DNA from 3 places in the Pseudoalteromonas sp. T1lg65 genome. Region 1 is predicted to be linked to each of the others. Evidence: predicted binding sites of a transcription regulator. Region 1 holds the regulator's gene; each other region holds the start of a gene.

What was found. Region 1 encodes LexA, which represses DNA repair genes until DNA is damaged. Its sites were predicted from a motif close to TACTGTATNNNNATACAGTA; they were not measured.
Region 2: a site for LexA is predicted at 3,770-3,789, ahead of recN (DNA repair protein RecN). Genes of this name have one in related genera too.
Region 3: a site for LexA is predicted at 3,316-3,335, ahead of ACSLBF_RS18055 (exonuclease domain-containing protein). Genes of this name have one in related genera too.

Annotation. Positions count from the first base shown of each region.
Region 1 covers NZ_CP196837.1:3,618,874-3,625,815, reverse strand. The annotation lists gene ACSLBF_RS16125 (AraC family transcriptional regulator) at 357-1,298, shown strand; gene ACSLBF_RS16120 (NAD-dependent epimerase/dehydratase family protein) at 1,394-2,248, shown strand; gene lexA (transcriptional repressor LexA) at 2,386-2,997, shown strand; gene coxB (cytochrome c oxidase subunit II) at 3,354-4,499, shown strand; gene ctaD (cytochrome c oxidase subunit I) at 4,496-6,070, shown strand; gene ACSLBF_RS16100 (cytochrome c oxidase assembly protein) at 6,070-6,648, shown strand; gene ACSLBF_RS16095 (cytochrome c oxidase subunit 3) at 6,638-6,942, shown strand, end outside.
Region 2 covers NZ_CP196837.1:1,497,535-1,504,476, reverse strand. The annotation lists gene ACSLBF_RS06450 (tetratricopeptide repeat protein) at 1-268, shown strand, start outside; gene grpE (nucleotide exchange factor GrpE) at 428-1,027, opposite strand; gene ACSLBF_RS06440 (HrcA family transcriptional regulator) at 1,094-2,032, opposite strand; gene nadK (NAD(+) kinase) at 2,121-3,005, shown strand; gene ACSLBF_RS06430 (hypothetical protein) at 3,066-3,644, shown strand; gene recN (DNA repair protein RecN) at 3,813-5,489, shown strand; gene ACSLBF_RS06420 (aspartyl/asparaginyl beta-hydroxylase domain-containing protein) at 5,914-6,885, shown strand.
Region 3 covers NZ_CP196838.1:136,825-143,766, forward strand. The annotation lists gene ACSLBF_RS18040 (FHA domain-containing protein) at 1-79, shown strand, start outside; gene ACSLBF_RS18045 (Mpo1 family 2-hydroxy fatty acid dioxygenase) at 113-631, opposite strand; gene ACSLBF_RS18050 (DUF1294 domain-containing protein) at 738-1,112, opposite strand; gene ACSLBF_RS18055 (exonuclease domain-containing protein) at 1,102-3,267, opposite strand; gene ACSLBF_RS18060 (response regulator) at 3,389-6,694, opposite strand; gene ACSLBF_RS18065 (ABC transporter substrate-binding protein) at 6,691-6,942, opposite strand, start outside.

The sequences.
Region 1 (6,942 bases):
CTTCGGTCATTCGTCACCCAAACTCAGAAGTGAAACAAAACAGCGTCGATGATAGTGTGGCAGCTGCCATGTGTTCTTTTTTAAAAGAACGGAACATCGCCAGGGCCTTATTAGAGAAACCCCGATTCGAAAGAGTCGGGGTTTTTGCTTTTTATTTTTTGCAAACCTGACGATGTTGGAAGGCGCTTCGCTTTTCCAACCTACCAAAATACTGTCAACACCACACCAAGTAGGCCGGAATAAGCGCAGCACCATCCTACAACCGGTACAGGTTGCGGCACTGAAAGACTTTATTGTACCTTTTGCTTCCGAACTTATTACAATGCAACCTATGAAGTATGTAAATAAGGATATGAATGAACTACACAGATCCACTAAGTCTTCTGGTATCTAGTTTTGAACCTGAAGTTCAGATTTTTTCTCACCTAACACTGACAGAGCCATGGGGTATTTCTGAAAGTGAGCAAAATGCTTGCTTCTTTAGTTATGTAAAGGAGGGACAGTGCGTTGTTGAGGTATCCTCAAGTTCTAAGAGAGTAAGCCTTTCCTCAGGGCAGCTTTTGTTACTACCTAGTGGTTCTGAGCATAAGCTTATGAGTCAGCAAGGGGTTGACTGTGTAGATATAGATAAGGCTTTAGAAACAGGCATAACATCGCTGGGAGGAAAGGGGGAACATTGCTTCATGATGTGTGGAAGCTTTGTATTTGATCCATTGCATAATTGGGGGGTCTCTAGTTTAGCGATAGATTTACCTGAGTATATTGTTATCGATGCAGTCAGAGGGAGCCATCTTGCACTCGTACTTGATTGGATATATCGAGAAAATGAAGTGAAACCTATCGGTAGCCAGTTGAATATCGAACATCTTCTTAAGCTTCTGTTGATGGAAGTCATTCGAGATTTATCTACAAAGACCCATTATTTCGGCTGGATCCCAGCTATCCATGACCGATTTTTAGCACCCGCTATCATAATGATACAAAAAGATTATTCAAGACACTGGACGTTAGAAAAATTGGCTGAGCATAGCGCGCTGTCTAAGTCTGCTTTCTCCAAACGATTTAAAACACAAACTGGCTATTCACCGATCAGCTTTCTGAATCAATGGAGGTGTTTAGTGGCTGCAAAACTGCTGGTATTAAATAAGCATTCAGTACAAGACATAGGGATTAATGTAGGCTTTCAGTCTGGTGACGTGTTTATCCGTAACTTTAGAGCGTTTTATCACACAACGCCCAAGCGATATCGACTCCAGCATCAGAGAGGGAGTGGTGCCAAATCGACGATTATAGGATAGTCATCGACGAATCATCCAATAATTGAGTGCGTCTATTTTTGCAATCCTTCTTGGAGAGTATGCTGTTGGCAGCTTAAATGAATTAAGGTGAAAACATGCAAACACAAAAGGTTATTGTCACAGGTGGGACTGGAAATATTGGTAGCGCGGTTGTTTCTGAATTACTCGCGAATGATTATGTAGTTTATATTCTTTGTCGATCTGAAGTTAGCGCTCTAAGCGCTAAGCAATTGGGTGCAAGGGTAATAACGGGGAATATTGAACAGCCAGAATCTTGGCTGAGCTGGCTAGATGAGGCTACTGCATTGATTCATACAGCTTGTGGCTTCAACCAGAATATGGGCGATATAGACATCAAGTTAATGAAGTCAATTTGTAGATATCTGTCTAGCCGCAACCTTGGTATTACAATGATTTATACTTCTGGCTGCTGGACTTATGGAGAAAGTGAGCAAGCAATTACCGAACAATTTCCCAAACTGGCGATAGATGATTTTACTTGGATGTTAAGTAGTATCGACTATTTACGGTCTCAAAAATGTGTTGATCTGCGTATCGTTAGTCCAACCAATGTTGTTGATAAAAATGAACTTAACGTACCCCCTGTATTTCTTTGGGAATTAAAACGCTGTGGACACATTTGTTTGCCAGGGGGAGTTAGTCAGTCTTGGTCTGTTGTTGAAAGAGAAAACCTGGCTGAGTTATATCGACTGGTGTTAGAGCTAGGCGAGCCCGGCGAAGAATACATTGGTGTAGGTGAAGCAAAATTTAATATAGTGCAATGGTTAAAAAAAACGAATGACGTTGATGTCTTAACAGACAGAATAAGTGAATGGAAATCAATTTATGGCAATTGGGTTGAAGGGTATGCATTGCAACAGTATTTTTCCAGTGATAAAGCAATTGTGGAGCTTGGTTGGCAACCAAAAGCTATTAGTTCGTTAAATTAGCTGCATTTGTTATAAAAGGCTACGCCGTTAGTTTGGCTTTCCTAGCGGAAACCATACGAGGTTGCTCTATTTGGCGTTGCCATTTTTCGTTAACTGTATATACTCACAGTAAATGCACTGTATGGAAAACCAGTTATATGCGACCATTAACCAAACGACAAGAACAAGTTTTTGAACTGATCAAAGTGTTTATTAAAGACACGGGTATGCCTCCAACTCGAGCTGAAATCGCTGATGCATTAGGATTTAAAAGTGCAAATGCTGCAGAAGAACACCTAAAAGCACTTGCGAAAAAAGGCGTTATCGAAATGGTGCCAGGTGCAAGTAGAGGTATACGGTTGGCAGAAGACGACAGTGAAGAAGGATTGCCTGTCATTGGTCGGGTCGCTGCGGGTGAGCCTATTCTTGCTGAACAGCACGTTGAGTCCCATTATAACGTTGATGCCAGTATTTTTAAGCCACATGCCGATTACCTACTTCGAGTTAATGGAATGAGCATGAAGGATATTGGTATTTTAGATGGTGATCTTCTCGCAGTGCATCGAACTCAAGTGGCTGAAAATGGTCAGGTGGTTGTAGCTCGAGTTGAAGATGATGTCACTGTTAAACGCATTGAGAAGAAAGGTGCAAAAGTACTGCTGCACGCAGAAAATGAAGAGTTCTCCCCAATAGAAGTCGATCTAACGTCGCAAAATTTCGCAATAGAAGGGTTGGCTGTCGGGATTATTAGAACTGCTGACTGGATGTAATTAAGGATGACGTTGCTGATAAAAATGCAGTAGCGTCATCTTTTTGTAAAAAAATAGACAAATATCTTACTTTTTGCCGCTTAGTATCATGAAGAAGCCTTAAATTAGGCTTTGTAAATACAAATCGTTGCTTTCACTATCCTGAATTTATTAGATTATTTCTCCATCTTTTCTGCTTTCGTAGCGCACTTAACTAAAAACTTATTAACATTCTATTCTCAAATTTCTTGCCATTTTGAAGATCCTCGACTAATTGGTTAATAGTCGTGCAGTAAGTCCATGTATACGTGGGCATTATGACAGTCATCCAATAATAACAAGAGGCACAGCTAGACTGGCCTTGAAGGAGACGTCAAATGAAAATTTGTCGAATAGTTACCGTTATTGTCATTGCGCTAGTTTCTGAGTTTGCACTTGCTAACAGCGCGTACAATATGCGGCAAGGAGTTACAGACATTAGTCAGCAAGTCTACGACCTACACATGACGATATTTCTGATCTGTTGTGCAATCGGTGCTGTGGTATTTGCGGTAATGTTTTGGGCGCTATTAAAACATCGAAAATCCAAAGGCGTTGTGCCAGCTCAGTTCCATGAGAGTACAAAAGTTGAGATTTTGTGGACTGCAATTCCATTTGTCATTTTGATTGCGATGGCTATTCCGGCTACGAAAACCTTGATTGCAATGGAAGATACGAGCAAAGCGGATCTTACTATTAAGGTAACTGGCTCGCAATGGAAATGGCACTATGAATACATGGGCCACGATGTAGAGTTTTATTCCTTACTTTCTACCCCAAAAGATCAAATAAATGATCAACAAGACAAGACAGAAAATTACCTATTGGAAGTGGATAAACCTTTGGTTATACCCACAGATAGAAAGGTTCGTTTTTTGATGACATCTGACGATGTTATTCACTCTTGGTGGGTACCTGACTTTGCTGTCAAAAAGGATGCCAACCCTGGGTTTATAAATGAAGCCTGGACTAAGGTAAATGAAGAAGGGACTTATCGAGGTCAATGTGCTGAACTGTGTGGAAAAGACCATGGTTTCATGCCGGTTGTAGTTGAAGCTGTAGCGCCGGAAAAGTTTGATTCTTGGCTAGCTAATGCGAAGGCAGAGAAACTGCAAGCGCAGGCAGAATCAGAGGCAATTGCTCAGCAAACGCTGTCGAAAGAAGAATTGATGACAGTGGGTGAACAAACCTATATGGCGTACTGTGCAGCATGTCATCAGCCAACAGGGCTTGGTTTACCTGGGGTTTTTCCAGCGCTTAAAGACAATAAAGTTGTACTGGGTGATGTGAAAGAACACATAGATGTATTGCTTTTAGGCCGTCCTGGTACCGCAATGCAGGCATTTGCTAAACAGTTAACGATTAAGCAGTTGGCTGGTGTCATCACTTATAAACGTAACAGCTGGGGAAATGATACGGGAGAAGTCATACAACCTAGTCAAGTACAAGCAGAAATTGACGCGCTAGAGGAGGCTGGAAAATGAGTGCCATAGTCGAAGAACATTCCCATCACAGTGCACCAAAAGGCCTTAAGCGGTGGCTTTATACTACAAACCATAAAGATATAGGCACGTTATATCTCATATTTTCTTTAACCATGTTCCTCATTGGTGGAGCAATGGCAATGGTTATCAGGGCTGAGTTATTCCAGCCTGGTTTACAACTTGTAGACCCCCATTTTTTTAATCAAATGACAACAGTACATGGTCTGATCATGGTATTTGGGGCTGTTATGCCAGCGTTTACAGGTTTGGCTAACTGGATGATCCCTATGATGATCGGTGCTCCTGATATGGCTCTGCCTCGAATGAATAACTGGAGCTTTTGGATACTACCATTTGCGTTTGCAATTCTGTTACTGTCGTTGTTTCTAGAAGGCGGAGGTCCGGCTTTTGGTTGGACATTCTATGCGCCACTTTCTACGACCTACAGTAATGACAACACGGCATTTTTTGTGTTTGCTGTCCATATAATGGGTATTAGCTCGATAATGGGAGCGATCAATGTAATCGTAACGATCGTTAACCTCAGGGCACCAGGAATGACTTGGATGAAGTTACCCTTGTTCGTTTGGACTTGGTTGATCACCGCGTTTTTACTTATCGCAGTGATGCCTGTACTGGCAGGTGCTGTTACGATGGTTCTAACTGATAAGTTTTTTGGTACTAGCTTCTTTGATGCTGCAGGTGGCGGAGATCCCGTGATGTTCCAGCATATTTTTTGGTTCTTTGGTCATCCAGAAGTCTACATAATGATTCTACCTGCATTCGGGATTATCTCGACGATAGTACCGACTTTCTCACGAAAAAAACTATTTGGTTATGCCTCAATGGTGTACGCCACAGCATCAATTGCTTTACTGTCGTTTGTGGTCTGGGCCCACCATATGTTTACCACTGGTATGCCACTAGCTGGTGAATTGTTCTTTATGTATGCGACTATGCTTATTTCAGTACCGACCGGCGTTAAAGTATTTAACTGGGTAGCCACCATGTGGCGAGGGGCCATCAGTTTTGAGGTCCCGATGCTGTTTTCAGTCGCTTTTATTGTGTTATTTACTATCGGTGGATTTTCAGGGTTGATGCTTGCGATAACCCCTGCTGATTTCCAATACCATGATACATACTTTGTTGTGGCCCATTTTCACTATGTATTAGTGACCGGTGCCGTGTTCTCTATTATGGCGGCAGCCTACTATTGGTTACCTAAGTGGACAGGGAACATGTTTGACGTGAAATTGGCAAAATTACACTTCTGGTTGTCTTTGGTCAGCGTCAACTTGCTATTTTTCCCCATGCACTTCGTTGGCCTTGCTGGAATGCCGAGACGAATCCCTGACTATGCACTTCAGTTTGCCGACTTTAACGCGATTATTAGCATAGGTGGCTTTGCATTTGGTCTTTCGCAATTGCTGTTTGTGGCTGTGGTATACAAATGTGCGAAAGGTGGAGAGCAAGTGCCTGGGAAAGTGTGGGACGGAGCCGAGGGATTGGAATGGGAAGTACCTTCTCCTGCGCCATATCACACCTTCACAACACCACCGGAGATTAAGTAATGCAGCATAGCAAGTTAATTAAAAAACTTGTTTTGTTAACGCTAGGAATGTTTGCCTTCGCCTTCGCTTTAGTGCCGTTATATGACGTTTTTTGTGACATCACTGGATTGAATGGCAAACCCGAGATGGTGGTAGCTAAAGAAAGTAAGACTGTTGCTGAGGGGCGTTCTGTCACTGTTAGTTTTACAACTCATAGTCAATCCCAGGCTCCATTCTCTGTTGAGTCGGTATTACAGTCTATTGAAGTGGTACCTGGCAAATTAGTCGATGTGAAGTTCCTAGCAAAAAATTTGAGTGGACAAGAAAGAGTGATGCAGGCGATACCCTCAGTATCGCCAGGTAAAGCCGCAAAATATTTACATAAAATGGCATGTTTTTGTTTTGATCAACAGCCATTAATCGGTCATGAGGAGGCCGAATTTGTGTTGCGGTTTTACGTAGATACAGAGTTACCTGAAGATGTAGAAGAGCTCACCCTTTCATATGCACTATTTGATATTACTGAGCGAGTGTCTAAAGTTTCTGCCGCAGAGCAACCTTTGATACTTGCTCATAAGGAGTTCATAAATGAACCATGAGCAACAAAAATATTACGTTCCTGAACAGAGCCCTTGGCCCATCGTTGGCGCGGTGGCAATGTTCTTTATTGCAGTCGGTGCTGGATTGACTGTGATTCAAAGTGGTAGTGAGGCTGGGAGTGGAGTCTGGCTGCTTGTTATAGGTCTAGCAATACTTATTTATATGATCTTTGGCTGGTTTAGAAATGTGATCGAAGAGTCGATGAATGGACTTTACTCTGCACAGATGGACCGCTCTTTTAAGCAGGGGATGAGTTGGTTTATCTTTTCCGAAGTGATGTTTTTTGCGGCTTT
Region 2 (6,942 bases), 1.8 Mb from region 1:
AGCAAAGCAGCATCTATTACTGTGGCTAAATAGTTATTTTGAACATTTACAGGGCAAAGTTTTAAGCGATGATCTACGCCATCAACTCATCTCGATCTACCCTGACTTGGAGAGTGATAAAATCCGCAGGTTAGTGAACAATCATCTCTCACACGGACTACATATCTCTTTACCTGAACCTGAAGAAAAGCAAAGGAAGCCATTTACACAACCTTGGTTTGACAAGGTTCGAAAATGCCAGTGGCGGGTAGATAATTCACTTTTTTGAAAAGAAGTAGGCACAAAGCAGTGTGAAGAATATGTTGGATAGAACTCTACCAACGAACTAATTTGTATGGCAGCTCACATTAATGACGCTGTGTGTTGAGTACTTAAATTGACGTTTAAAAAAAGCCGCAATGCGGCTTTTTCAATCTGTATAAGCTTATTACTCGGCTGCTTTAGACACCATCACCATTGCTGGACGTAATAACCGTCCATTGAGTGTATAGCCCTTTTGCATCACAGCAAGTACGGTATTTGGTGAGACGTCGTTACTTGGCTGTAACGACATTGCTTGATGTAGCTCAGGATTAAAAGACTCACCCTGAGGGTTCACCGCTTCAACACCAAATTTAGCCAATGCATCTGCAAAGCTTTTCAGCGTCATTTCAATACCCTCAAGCACAGGTTTCAAAGTTTCGTTTTCTTTATCCGAAAACTCAATTGCACGCTCTAGGTTATCAAGGACAGGAAGCAATTCATTTGAGAATTTCTCTAATGCAAACTTATGTGCTTTTTCAACATCTTGTGCAGCGCGACGACGGACATTTTCCACCTCTGCTGCAGCTCGCACTACGCTGTCTTTTTGCGATTCAATGGTTTGTTTTGCTGATTCAAGTTCAGCATATAAACCTGCAATTTCTTCTTCTGGACTTAACTCAGCCGCCGCCTGAGCTGCTTCTTCTTGAGTTTGCTCTTCAACAGCTGTCTCTACGATTTCTGCTTGCTCTTGTTCGTGTTCTGTCGCTTTTGTCTGCTCCGACATGAGGTAATCTCTCCAATACTTTACAACTGCGGTAATTATGGGGATTGATAAATCAGATTCAACCCCTTAAATTGGCAATTTTTTAAATTCTGCGATGATTTCTGCAATTTTCGAGTCTGCTGGGCAAATAACACAAAAACGACTTTGGTATTCATCTTTTGAGGAAAAGTAAGGAACACTCAAGACCACGACTCTTTCTAATCCCAACATACTGATCTCTTCGCCCAACAATACAGATACGCCTTCCTTGAAGGCCAATTTATGTTCTATCTGTTCAAGTAAACCGACTCCTAAGTTCACTTCTTTTTCCAGTTGCAATCGGTTATATAAGTAGCGTTCACCAACCACGATAGCATTGTCCGTACCTAACTGTTGACTGAGCTGTTTGGTCCACTGCGCTAATATAGAATGGCAACTTGGTGGAGCACTGTGTGCCATAGCGCGCATGCGATGTAACCCTTCCACCAATGTTTGCTGACTAAACACCGTATTCATCCAACCAGCAAATTGATAGCGCAACGCATCGGAGTTATCTATTGGCTTATCGATGCAAATGTTGTGGGATTGCCCAGCTCTATCAATAAGTAAAACAAGCCAATTTTTACGGTCAAAGTCTAATACTTCAACTCGGAACATTTGCCTTGAGCTCACTTGTGGTAACCCAACACAACAACACACTTGAAAGTTTTGGCTAAGTAAATGAGCAAAAGATACTATCGAGTTTTGCTCCGGCTGCCAGTGCACGCCAATATCTCGTAGCGAAAAGTACTCCTGTAGCCAAAATTTCAGACCTTTATCTGTTGGCACTCGGCCGGCCGAAGTGTGGGGAGAATACAATAGACCTTGATTTTCTAGCCGAGCCATGGCGTTACGGACTGTAGCGGAGCAAACCGCTAAACCATCTTGTTTGGCTATTTTGCTTGAGGCAACAGGTTGCCCTTCACCGTTGCAATAGTGACGCATAACAGCACACAGTATTTGTTCATCTCTGCTAGTGAGTTTCATATTTATTTTTATAAGGGTGCATTTGCCAGTTTCAAGCGCTAAATTTTTAATATAACCTTGCACTAAAATACTAGGGACAAATGACTGAATGACAACACCGTTTAAAACCATAGGTTTAATCGGCAAACCCAACCATGAAGGCGCGGGGTTGACGATACAACGACTCTACACATTTTTGCAAGCACTAGGCTACGATGTGCTGGTAGAAAACAATGTTGCTGACCAAATATCGAAACTAACAGCGGAAGCTAGCGTCGATTTAGTCGAGCTTGGTAAACGAAGTGACCTTGCCATCGTTGTTGGTGGTGATGGAAATATGCTCGGTGCAGCGAGAGTATTGGCACGTTTTGATGTTGCAGTGATCGGAGTCAACCGAGGTAACCTAGGTTTTTTAACTGACCTCAATCCGGATGGATTTGAAGCCCAACTTGAGGCAGTTCTAAGTGGTCAGTTTATCGAGGAAGCGCGTTTCCTATTAGAAGTCGAGGTATTTCGCCACGACCAGCTTAAAAGTGCCAATTTGGCTATGAACGAAGCGGTACTGCATGCCGATAAAGTGGCCCACATGATAGAATTTGAGGCGTTTATAGACGACGCTTTTGTGTTTTCACAACGCTCAGACGGACTCATCGTATCAACACCCACAGGGTCCACTGCCTACTCACTTTCTGGAGGTGGTCCAATCTTAACACCTGAGCTCAATGCCTTGGCGTTAGTTCCTATGTTTCCCCATACCTTATCCAGCCGGCCATTAGTGGTAGACGCAGATAAAGTCGTTAAGCTCAAGCTAAGCGCTGAAAATACAGACAGCTTGCAAGTTAGCTGTGATAGTCACGTGGTGTTAGCCGTGTTGCCGGGAGACGAAGTTTTAATTAGAAAAGCAGATAAAAAGCTAAGACTTATTCACCCAAAATGTTACTCTTACTATAATGTTCTTAGGCAAAAATTGAATTGGGGTAGTAGGCTTTACTAACAAGTAAAAGTTGAGCAAAATACTCCTGTAAATTTTCTCTTTTAGGTAATTATCGTCATCATGGGTTATGTAGTTTTTTTCACATTGGCGCTACTCATTACATTACTTGCGGTCTACCTTGTGATTGAAAGTAATAGAAGAAAAGCGATTGAAGCAGAAAAAAAAGCCTTCAACAAAAGGCTTAAAGAAATCACTTCGCATTTTAAAGTAAAAGTGGCAGAGTTCGTTGATGCTAAGATTCTTCGCCCTAAATATGCACCACAAATTAATGCTATTGTCAGTAATTTTTTTGTTGTACAAGCACACAATCAAGAGAACCTAGATCAACTTGAAAGAGTGAGTGAGCAGTTTTTACATAAAGTGAGCGCTGAACTAAACAAATGTCGGGCCTTAAAGACCACAGACTTGCTTGCAGAGCAATTACAATATTTTGTGGCTGAGCTGCCTAGCTCTGGGATTGCATACAATCGTGATTTCTATCGTGAAATTTTACCTGCGCTAATTGCTCGAATTCAAACACCGGATCTCGAGCTTCCAGTTGAAGACGAAATAGAGAGTGAAGATGAAGACAATCCAAAGCGTAAACCCGCATCTCCGTCATCTGGTAGCAACATGAAATTACAAGCAGCAGAACAATAACACATAAAAAGAGGAGCCCAGATGCTCCTCTTTTTATGCTTGCCGTACCTTCATTAATTACCCTAAACGTCCATCTATCATCTTCACCTGCATTAAATTAACTTTTAGGTTGCGAAATCAAAAAATACTGTATAAATTAACAGTTATATGGGTTAGGGTTTTGAAGCTATGTTAATTGCACTTAATGTTAAAAATTTTGCTATTGTCAGCACCTTAAATATTGATTGGCGTTCAGGAATGACCGCAATAACCGGAGAAACCGGTGCCGGAAAATCGATTGCAATTGATGCTTTATCACTATGTTTGGGTGAGCGTGCGGATGCACAAGCAATTAGACCGGGTGCAGACAAGGCCGATATCACTGCGCATTTTGATGTTACCAATCTGCCTGCAGCTAAAAGGTTCCTTGCTGAACATATGCTAGAGAACGATGATAACGACTGTATATTACGCCGGGTTATCAGCAAAAGTGGCCGCAGTAAAAGCTATATAAATGGCGCTTCTGTTACAGCAAGTCAACTTAAAGAGCTAGGCCAATTTTTAATTGCGATACACGGTCAACATGCCCATCAACTGTTATTAAAACCGGATTATCAGCTTCACATCCTCGACGCCTACGCGGGCCATCATAATTTGTTATATGCCGTCAAAGACCAGCATCGACACTTTCATAAACTGCAAAAAGAGTATGCTGAGCTACAGCGTCAACAACAACACCAAGAGGCTCGTAAACAGCTTTTAGAATATCAAGTCGCCGAGTTAGATGAATTTGCATTACAACCGGGTGAATTTGCTGAAATTGAAGCCGAACATGCAAGGCTGAGTCACGCTCAAACCATACTACATCAGTGTCATGGTGAGCTGAGCAGGTTGTATGATAATGATGAACAGACTGTACTTTCTCACCTGCAACATAGTGCACAGGTCTTTGCAGAATTAACAGGCTATGACAAAGGGCTGGAAAATATTGCACAAATGTTGGAAGACGCGGCTGTTCAAGTGGAAGAAGCAAGTCGTGAAATAAGGCAATATGTAGATTCTGTAGAACAAGATCCCGAGCGTCTGCAAGAGCTCGAAAGCCGCTTATCCAAAACGATGGAGTTAAGCCGAAAACACCATGTTCAGCCAGAGCATCTGCATGAGCATCATCAGTCTCTACATGATGAGCTAGCTAGTATTTGCTCTGATTATGCACGTATGGATAACCTTGAAGAAGAGATAGCAGAGTCTGTAAACGCCTACAATCAAAGTGCTCAGGCCCTAAGTCAGAGCCGTCAAGCAGCAAGCCTCGAGTTAAACGAAAAGATATCCTCTAGTATGGCTGAACTTGCCATGGCTGATGGACAGTTTTTAATTAAGCTGACCAGCATAGCAAATGGAAAACCGTCTGCATACGGTAACGATCAGGTAGAGTTTCAGGTTTCGACGAACCCTGGACAACCGTTACAGGCAATGGGCAAAGTGGCCTCAGGAGGTGAATTATCAAGGATCAGCCTTGCAATTCAGGTTATCATTGCAGCCAAAGTCACTACCCCAACATTAATTTTTGATGAAGTCGACGTTGGAATTTCTGGCCCTACTGCTGCAACAGTTGGCAAACTGCTGCGTCAACTAGGAGAATCAACACAGGTAATTTGTGTTACGCACCTGCCGCAAGTCGCATGTAGCGGACACAATCAGTTTTTTGTTGCCAAGCAAGTTGAAAATGGGGAGACTTTCACATCAATGATACCCTTGTGTGAACAACAACGGATTGACGAAGTCGCTCGATTAATTGGCGGAGATAAAATAAGCGACACCACAAGAGCCAGTGCTAAGGAGCTGCTGCTGGTACAAAGTGCTTAAACTCCCCGCGCAGCCTATTAATTTTCCAGCTGAGCCATTTATACATGATTGTCAGTTATAGTGGCTCCTAGACTTTAATTTCGCGGCGACGTTTTATCAAAAGGCACTTAAATACACCAATTTAGCAGAGCATATTTGTCGCTAATAAAACTGTTGCCTGAATACCAAAGTTTTTCCACAAACTGCACTTTCAATTAGCATGATTGGTATTAAAAGAACCTTTGCTCACAGCATTTATGGATATATATCTTCCAAATAACTAATCTATATTTCTGCAACACAATACTAGTTACTGCTCATGTAAACTTATTACTGCAAGCCCATCGCTGCCCCCATAACAGTAACAAAACTGACACCTCAAACACATAATATTGACATTTAGTTACGTATAATTAGGGTTTTGCATTGATTGGCTTTTACCCTGATGTTTAGTGAATTGTTTACTTTATCGTTTTTAATATTTTGCTTCCTGTCTGTTTTGTACGTATACAAATTTCGTGGTCAATCAAGATTTTCTAACGGTGTTGAATACTTAAGAAAAGGCTGGCCTATTTTTGCTCCCCTTAACGTACTTTTGTACCTGTCAACCAAGCCATGGGCAAGAAAGCCATTTGTCCAAGTATCTGCATTCAATAAATTAGAAATATTAGAAGAAAACTGGCAAGTAATTGCTGAAGAAGCCATTGGACTTTATAAAGCGGGTTACTTCAATGAAACAACTAATCGCGCTAATAAAAGTTATTATGATGTTGGCTTTAGGACATTTTATAAATACGGGTGGAGCAAGTTTTACTGCACTTGGTATGGCACAACCCTCAATTCAGCCTTAGCGCACTGCCCTAAAACAGTCGCATTGCTAGAGCAAATACCCAGTGTAAACGGCGCCATGTTCACCTTGTTGCCAGCAAATTCAAAACTCACTAGACACCTAGATCCGGTAGCGTGTTCACTTCGGTATCATTTGGGCCTTGCCACACCAAATAGTGACCAATGCTATATCAATATCGATGGTCAAAGTAAAACTTGGTATGACGGGAAAGCATTCGTATTTGATGAAACCTATTTGCATTTTGTCGAAAACCACACTAGTGAAATGCGGTTGATTCTTATGTGTGATCTTGAAAGGCCAATGGGTTTTTCAGGTAAAGTCGTTAACTGGTTCTACAAAAAACTTGTAAGAATGATGCAGGTGCCGAATTTGCCCGGTGACCAAGCTGGGCCAATAAATGCTATTTTTGGCCAAGTAACGCCTTTTTTGAACAAGGCTAAACAATTAAAACAAACTAAACCATCTGTATATTATCCATTGAAATGGACTTTTAACACTGGCTTACTGATCGGGCTATTTTCGGTATTTTACTTTTTACTCTCGTTAATGGCTTTGCTAACTGTTTAGTGAATACGACGGTATACATGAGTTGTGACCCCCTGTGTACAGAAATACCACTACCGA
Region 3 (6,942 bases), on a different replicon from region 1:
CTGCGGTCAAATTCGCGTCAACTGTCAGGACATCACCATTATCAAAGGTTCAAAACTAGAAACCAGAATGTCGCTGTAATCCCCTTACAGTAGCATACTCACAAGGGCTTTATTAATCGTCACGATAAGGCCCCACGCTCTCTATTATTTTGGCTTCGAGTTGTTTATATAAGCCCATAGCAAACAGCAGCTCTATTAAAATAAATAACGGCCCAATTATCAGTCCCATTAAGTCGTCAACGAACGCAGGCTTTTTACCCTCATAAATATGACCGACAAATTGCAGCACCCAGCCAAAAACAAATACCACCAGCCAAAATAAATAAAATTCTATAATGAACTCTTCAGCAAACAATAAATAGCTGTATTGAACACCTAAATACATAACAACGAGTAGTAAGCTCATGATAGCGCCGAGCCTTAAGGAGAGTGCGATATAATAACCACAAAGGAAGATTAACAATATCCCAGCAGGAGTAATTACATACACAGAAACGGACGCGATAGGCACATAACATAACCCAATAAGCGCTATAACAATCATCGGAATACCGAAAAAATGGGTAAAAATATTTCGTTTGTGTCGATGATACTGAGCATAGTGATACAGGTTTTCATGTAAACTTTTCATTATTACTTTTCTTATTAGAGTAAAAGCTTTATTAGGTATAACTCGCTATCTTATTTTCGTCAAATTAGCGCTATGTGAAAGAATTATGATTTAGCCTTTAATCGCTTTAGCGCTTTATAAAGACAAAAATAAACCACATTCCTAGTAGTATTGATTGGATAAATAATGAAACAAGCATTTTAACGTTAAAGCTCAACTTTGTCGTTTTATGGCTAAACGCATACATTGAGGCTGGTAACAGTATATTTGCGCCTGAAAAGCTACTGAGCAGCAATGCGTTTTCAGAGATGCGATGGTTACTACCAGCACAGGCACGACGCTTATCCCAGAAACATAACACCGCCGTTAGCAAGTTAAAACCTATCAAAAGTGGCACTAATAAAATCATTGTATCGCTCAATGTGCTGATACATAGAGTGAGTAAACATACGTTAATTCCCCACAATAATGCCGCCTGTCCTTGTACAAGCCTAACTACCACTAAATTGCTCCATTAACCTTTTAGGCTGAATGATCATGAAAATTTCAGCCGCAGCTTGTGCATCGTCCAATGCTCTATGATGGTTCTTAAGTTCGATATTCAAGTAGTCACACAGTGACTTTAAAGAATAAGATGGCTGTTTTGGAAGGTAGCGACGCGCAAGTGAGACTGTGCATAGCTTAGCTAAATCAAACGATACATCACAACGAGCAAATGCACTGCGCATAAAGCCAAAATCAAAGTTTACATTGTGCGCAACAAAAATACTGTCCCGACAAAATCCCATTACTTGCTCCTGCACCTCAGCAAAAGTCGGGGCGGTGGCGACCATCTCATTGGTGATCCCCGTCAATTGACTGATCCTTGAAGGGATACGTTTTTCTGGATTGATCAAACTATGCCATGTATCTGTTACCTTACCATTGACCACTTTAACTATCCCTATTTCTGTAATTCGATCATAATCTTTATTGCCGCCAGTTGTTTCAATATCAATAACTACATATGACTGCTGTGGATTGATTTGCCACTCGACTGGTTGAATATCAACCTTGAAACCCACTTGTTGCAAGCGCCGGATCGTCACTAATTGATTTCTTCGTAAACTGTCTCCGGGTGCTTTTACTTCAAGAAAACGTAAGTGGTTGTTACGCTCCAAAACTAATAAATCAGGAAAACCACTGTTAAACTGAGTGAAATTTTTTGACATCTCGATTAACACACCCTTAAGCCAAGCCAATTCACTATGAATAATTAATGCCTCTAAGGGCTGCAAAAAGTTACTCTGCCAATTGATCAATCTAGAAGGTTGTTGATAGTAACGCGTTGCCTGCGCAACGACCCATTTATATAGCGCCAAATTAGTGCTGAGACCATCAAGCCTGCTGTTGATTTCTTCTTTAGCAAGTTGATAAAAGCGGTTGTCCTTGAGAAGTTTTGGTGTTTTAGAAAAGCCATTAGCAATGGGGTGGCGAGGATGATAGTACAGCTCATTCCAAAAAGTCAGGACAAATAAATTTAGCCAAAGTGTGTTCTCCACATGCCAAGCTTGGACATTATTGCGCTGATAATGTTCAATAACACCACGCTCAGGCATACCTCGGTACGCTTCATCAATCGCTAATGGAGCACCGGCAGACTTTAACCAGTTGGTTAAAACAGAGGTCTTTTGGCCCTGGAACTTGCGCTGATAAAAATCCTCAGCAAACACCAATAATGCCTCATCCTGCGGCTCAGCCATAATTGCATTGAGTCTTTCAATCACTTGCTGATGCTCACCGCGCTCATAAAGTAGTCGCAAGTATTGCTCTTGAGATTTTGGGTGCGTACTCAACTTCAACACTGCTTCTGTTAAATCAGGTGCAATTGATTTAGCGGCTTGCGCTAATAAGTATGTATATTTATCTCGCAGTAACTGGGCTTGATAACCCTTTGCAGCTGTAAACTGATTGTTCGTGAATGCTGAAATAACATCGCGCAACGTCTGTTCATCTGCATGTACTAACTGCTTTATTGAACTTGCATAAAAATAGCAGGACTGAGCTTCATCAATATCCTCAAAATGAGCCGCTTGTATACTGTCGCCTCTAGTTGCCATAACGCCTAAATCTCGCATAGAAAATTGCGAAAACGTTTTATCAATAGAGCCAAAGAACAAAAATAAGAAATAACAAAAATCGTCATTCAAAGTGGTAGTGTAATAGCCTTGAAAAGCTGCAAGTGTCACCCAGTTCATGTCTCTAAGTACTGCGGCAACGGCTTGTTGCCATTGGGACTTAGATGCCGATTTTTTGACCTCTAAAGTCAGCCCGGCTTGCTCTATTAACGTTTGTAGTTGGGCCTTGGTCATACAATCCAAGACCGTAGATAAATCTTGTTTACTCAAAGACCTTAGCATGTGTTTTTCGCACAATGCGGTAAGTGCTTTTGGAATGTCAGCAATTTCACTGTAATGTAGCTGTGAGTAGTGTAAAAAAGGCGTTTTACGGGTAAGAAAGCGAACCAGCAAGCACTTTTCATTTTCTTCTAATTGGTTAATTTTGAACAAAAGGTTGCTTTGTTCTTCACTCAGCAAATCGTTGCAGACATCCAACAAAAAATCAGAAAGCTCATCAAAATGTTGTAAGTAATACTTTTGTGGTAAGACTTTTTTCACCGAAGGACCAACCCAAATTTAAAAACGCTTGAGAAAAACACACAAAAACCATGTATAAATACACAGTAACGCTAACATAAATATTGGCCTTGCTCAATTAACGAGGGCTGTTTGCTGGGACCTAATGAATTGAATTGGAGGTTTGCTTGGTCAACCACTTTTCTAGCACCCGGTGGAAAGGTTCAGGTGAAATCGGTTTAGCGATGTAATCATTCATGCCAGCTTGAAGGCACTTTTGTTTATCACCCGTCATTGCGTTGGCCGTCATTGCGATGATCACGGTATTTTTGTGTTGGCTGCCGACAGCCCCTTTGCGTATCTCCTGAGTTGCTTGGTAGCCATCCATTTCAGGCATTTGACAATCCATTAAAATGAGATCATAGATTTTTGCTGCTTTCTTGTCTCGCAACAAACGCAATGCTTCGAGTCCATTTTCTGCAACATCAACATGCTCTATCCCCATTTTCGCTAGCATGCTTTTCGCTACAACTTGATTTACCTTATTATCTTCCACCAACAACAGCTGTAGATCGCCCTTCCAGTTTGGGTTTCGAAGCAATAAATCACTGCGGTCTTTTTTCATTGCAGTCAAATAGTGGCTGGATGCTAATAGTCTGGAATTGCGTGGTGCATCACTGTATTCTGTAGCGATTGTTATGGCGTGTAATAAGTCATTCACAGTTACTGGTTTGGGGAAATATCCCGCAAATCCTAAACTGGCATAGTAGCTAGCATCGCCTTTTGTGCCCATCAGAGTCATTAAGATAAGTTTGATTTTATCAAAACGTTTGTCATCTTGGAGTTTCCTCCCCAACCTATCAGCACTAATATCTGGCAGACGCAAATCTAACAACGCGATGTCAAAACATTTGCCAGTTTCTTCAACTAAGGCTTCACATTGCTGCAGCGCTGCAGCACCAGAGCTGACGGCAACAACACTCGCTCCCCAATGACTGAGTTGGCGTTTTAACGCAGCTAAACTTGTTTGATTATTATCAACAATCAACATCTTTATACCATTCAAACTTATCTGCTTATCCAAGATATACCCTTGCTCTACTTGCATAAGCATGACAGTGAAAGTAAAGGTACTCCCCTTACCAACCTCGCTTTGCACAGAGACAGAGCCGTCCATCAGTTCACATAATCTTTTGACAATCGCTAAGCCTAACCCTGTGCCACCATATTTTCTGGTCGTAGAGGCATCCACTTGAGAAAATGATTCAAATAGTTCATCCAGCTTTTCTTGTTGTACCCCAATCCCTGTATCCGTTATCGAGCAAGTAAGCTTCACTCTCTCATCCTGTTTTACGGTATTTGCACAAACTACCACCTCTCCCGATTCAGTAAATTTAATCGCGTTTCCAACTAAATTAGTGATAATTTGCCGGAGCCGGTTTGGGTCACCATTTACCACAGGAAATTCAATATCAGTTAAATCCAGCACCAGCTCTAATTCCTTTTGCTGAGCTTGCAAAGCAACTGATTCCATTAACTCACCGAAGACATCTCGAATATCAAAATCTAACGCTTCTAAATCGAGTTTTTTAGCGTCAATTTTTGAAAAGTCCAAAATATCATTGATTAAGTTAAGTAAAGACTTAGCACTACTATGTGCTAATTTCACCTTATGTAATTGATCGGCATTGAGCGGGTCTTGCTCAAGAAGGTTCAACATCCCAATTACGCCATTCATAGGTGTACGAATTTCATGACTCATTGATGCCAAAAATTCACTCTTTGCTTGAGCCGCTTTTTCAGCCTGTTGTTTTGCTAGTTCAAGTTCGGTTTTATTCTTGATTGCTTCCGTTATGTCTTGTTGTATTCCTACAAAAGCAATTAGTTTTCCTGATTTTTCGAAAACGGGAGAGATCTGTAAGTTATTCCAAAACTCCGTGCCATCTTTTTTATAATTTATCAGTTCTACTTTCGCATATTGGCGTTGACGAATCGCATCTGACAAAATTTGAACCTTGTTGGTGTCAGTTTTGTCTCCCTGTAACAGGCGACAATTTTTTCCTAAAATTTCATCTCCGTACCCAGTGATATTCTTGAAAGCGCGGTTAGCAAACACAATTGGTGAATCTTCCAAAGTCACATCGGCAATTGTCACACCAACATTGGCACAATCAATGGCTTTGGCTAGCAGCTCGTTGTGCTCCTTGGCTTTTTTGATTGCTTCTTGATACAGCTTTTGTTCTGTAATATCACTGACAGAACCAACCATCCTAGTCGCAACCCCATTTTTTAGCGCCGCTACCGCTTTCACCCAGAAATATCGATACTCGCCGCTTTTAGCCCGCAAGCGGCACTCCACTTCAAATGGTTCTTCTTTTTTACAGTGCTCTTCCATCGCTTGCTGGAGCTTTGCTAGGTCTTGTGGATGAACCTGATTAAAAAAACTGGCAATACGTTTTGGGAACAAGTTCTTTTGTTCGTCGTTAAAGCCCAACAGACTGAGAAATTTATCTGAGTAAAACACAGTGTCAGTCTGCATATCCCAGTCCCATAATCCGTTGTTACTGGCGAACATCGCTAACTTGAAGCGTTCTTCGCTTTGCTCAGTGGCTTCATTTAACTCAGTTACTCTCTTAAATGGATTAAGAATCAGATAACGGCCAAACAGATACAACATGGAGAAGGTAATAGCCAAAGAAAATACTGTCGAGAGTACAATATCGCGGACAAAATGCCCTACTTTACGGTTAATGAACTCTTCATTGATTTCATAATCAAAACTCAGGCCTGTTTTTCCCACCACTTGGTCTTTTAATATAAAAAAACCGTTCTCTATACGATTGCTTTGGTAGTTAAGCCATGGCCCCCGAATGGCAATACTCTGGTATTCACTACCCAAAGTATCGGTGATCAAGCTTTCAATGCTGGTTGAGAAGCGGGTGATCAACACCCCTTCTTCGTAGCCATTATAAAATACCGGAACTGCAATCTTAAAATAGTGCTCTCCAGCTTCTTTTTCTAACGTTACAACGAGCGAATCACCCTGCTCAAGTAACTGCGTCACCCAAGGTTCAGAATGCTCATCAATTTGAACACGAAGCGCTGTTGGGTAAATCAATTGATTAAGCACATTGACCAAAGTGATATTTTCTTTCACACCCAGTATATGGTAGCTGGATAAGAATCGGTGCAGACTTTCTAAATCACTATCGGTCCCCATAACACCGTTGACGATAAGGGGATGTTTTGCGAGGTCTCGCATGATTTGCGCGCGGCTTTCTATATACTGTTGAAGATTTCCAAGGGCCAATTTTGCTTCCGTTCGGTTAGACTCCATCACCATAGCTTCAACCGAGCCTTCAGAGCGCATTGCTACAAACGAGCTACTTATTAACAACGACAATATGAGGCTCACTAGTAAGAAAGTATAAAATGCCTTGTCGGTGCTTAACCTCATCTCACGATTCAAAGCCCTTTCCTTATTTTCTCAATTAAAACGATCTTGCCACCTTGGCTATAGCGACCCATGCAAAGATCGTCACTCGTTAACGCTTCATGGGCGGACTCATTAGCGCTGCTCCAAACTGTGAAAGGTAATCGATATGTTTTAACTAATCCCCGTACAGGTGTTTCGATTTGCTCTAATGCTTGTCTCAGGGCATTTGCGCGATTAATTTTACTTTGTTCAAAATCAATTTTACTGCTGGCAGCGAGAAA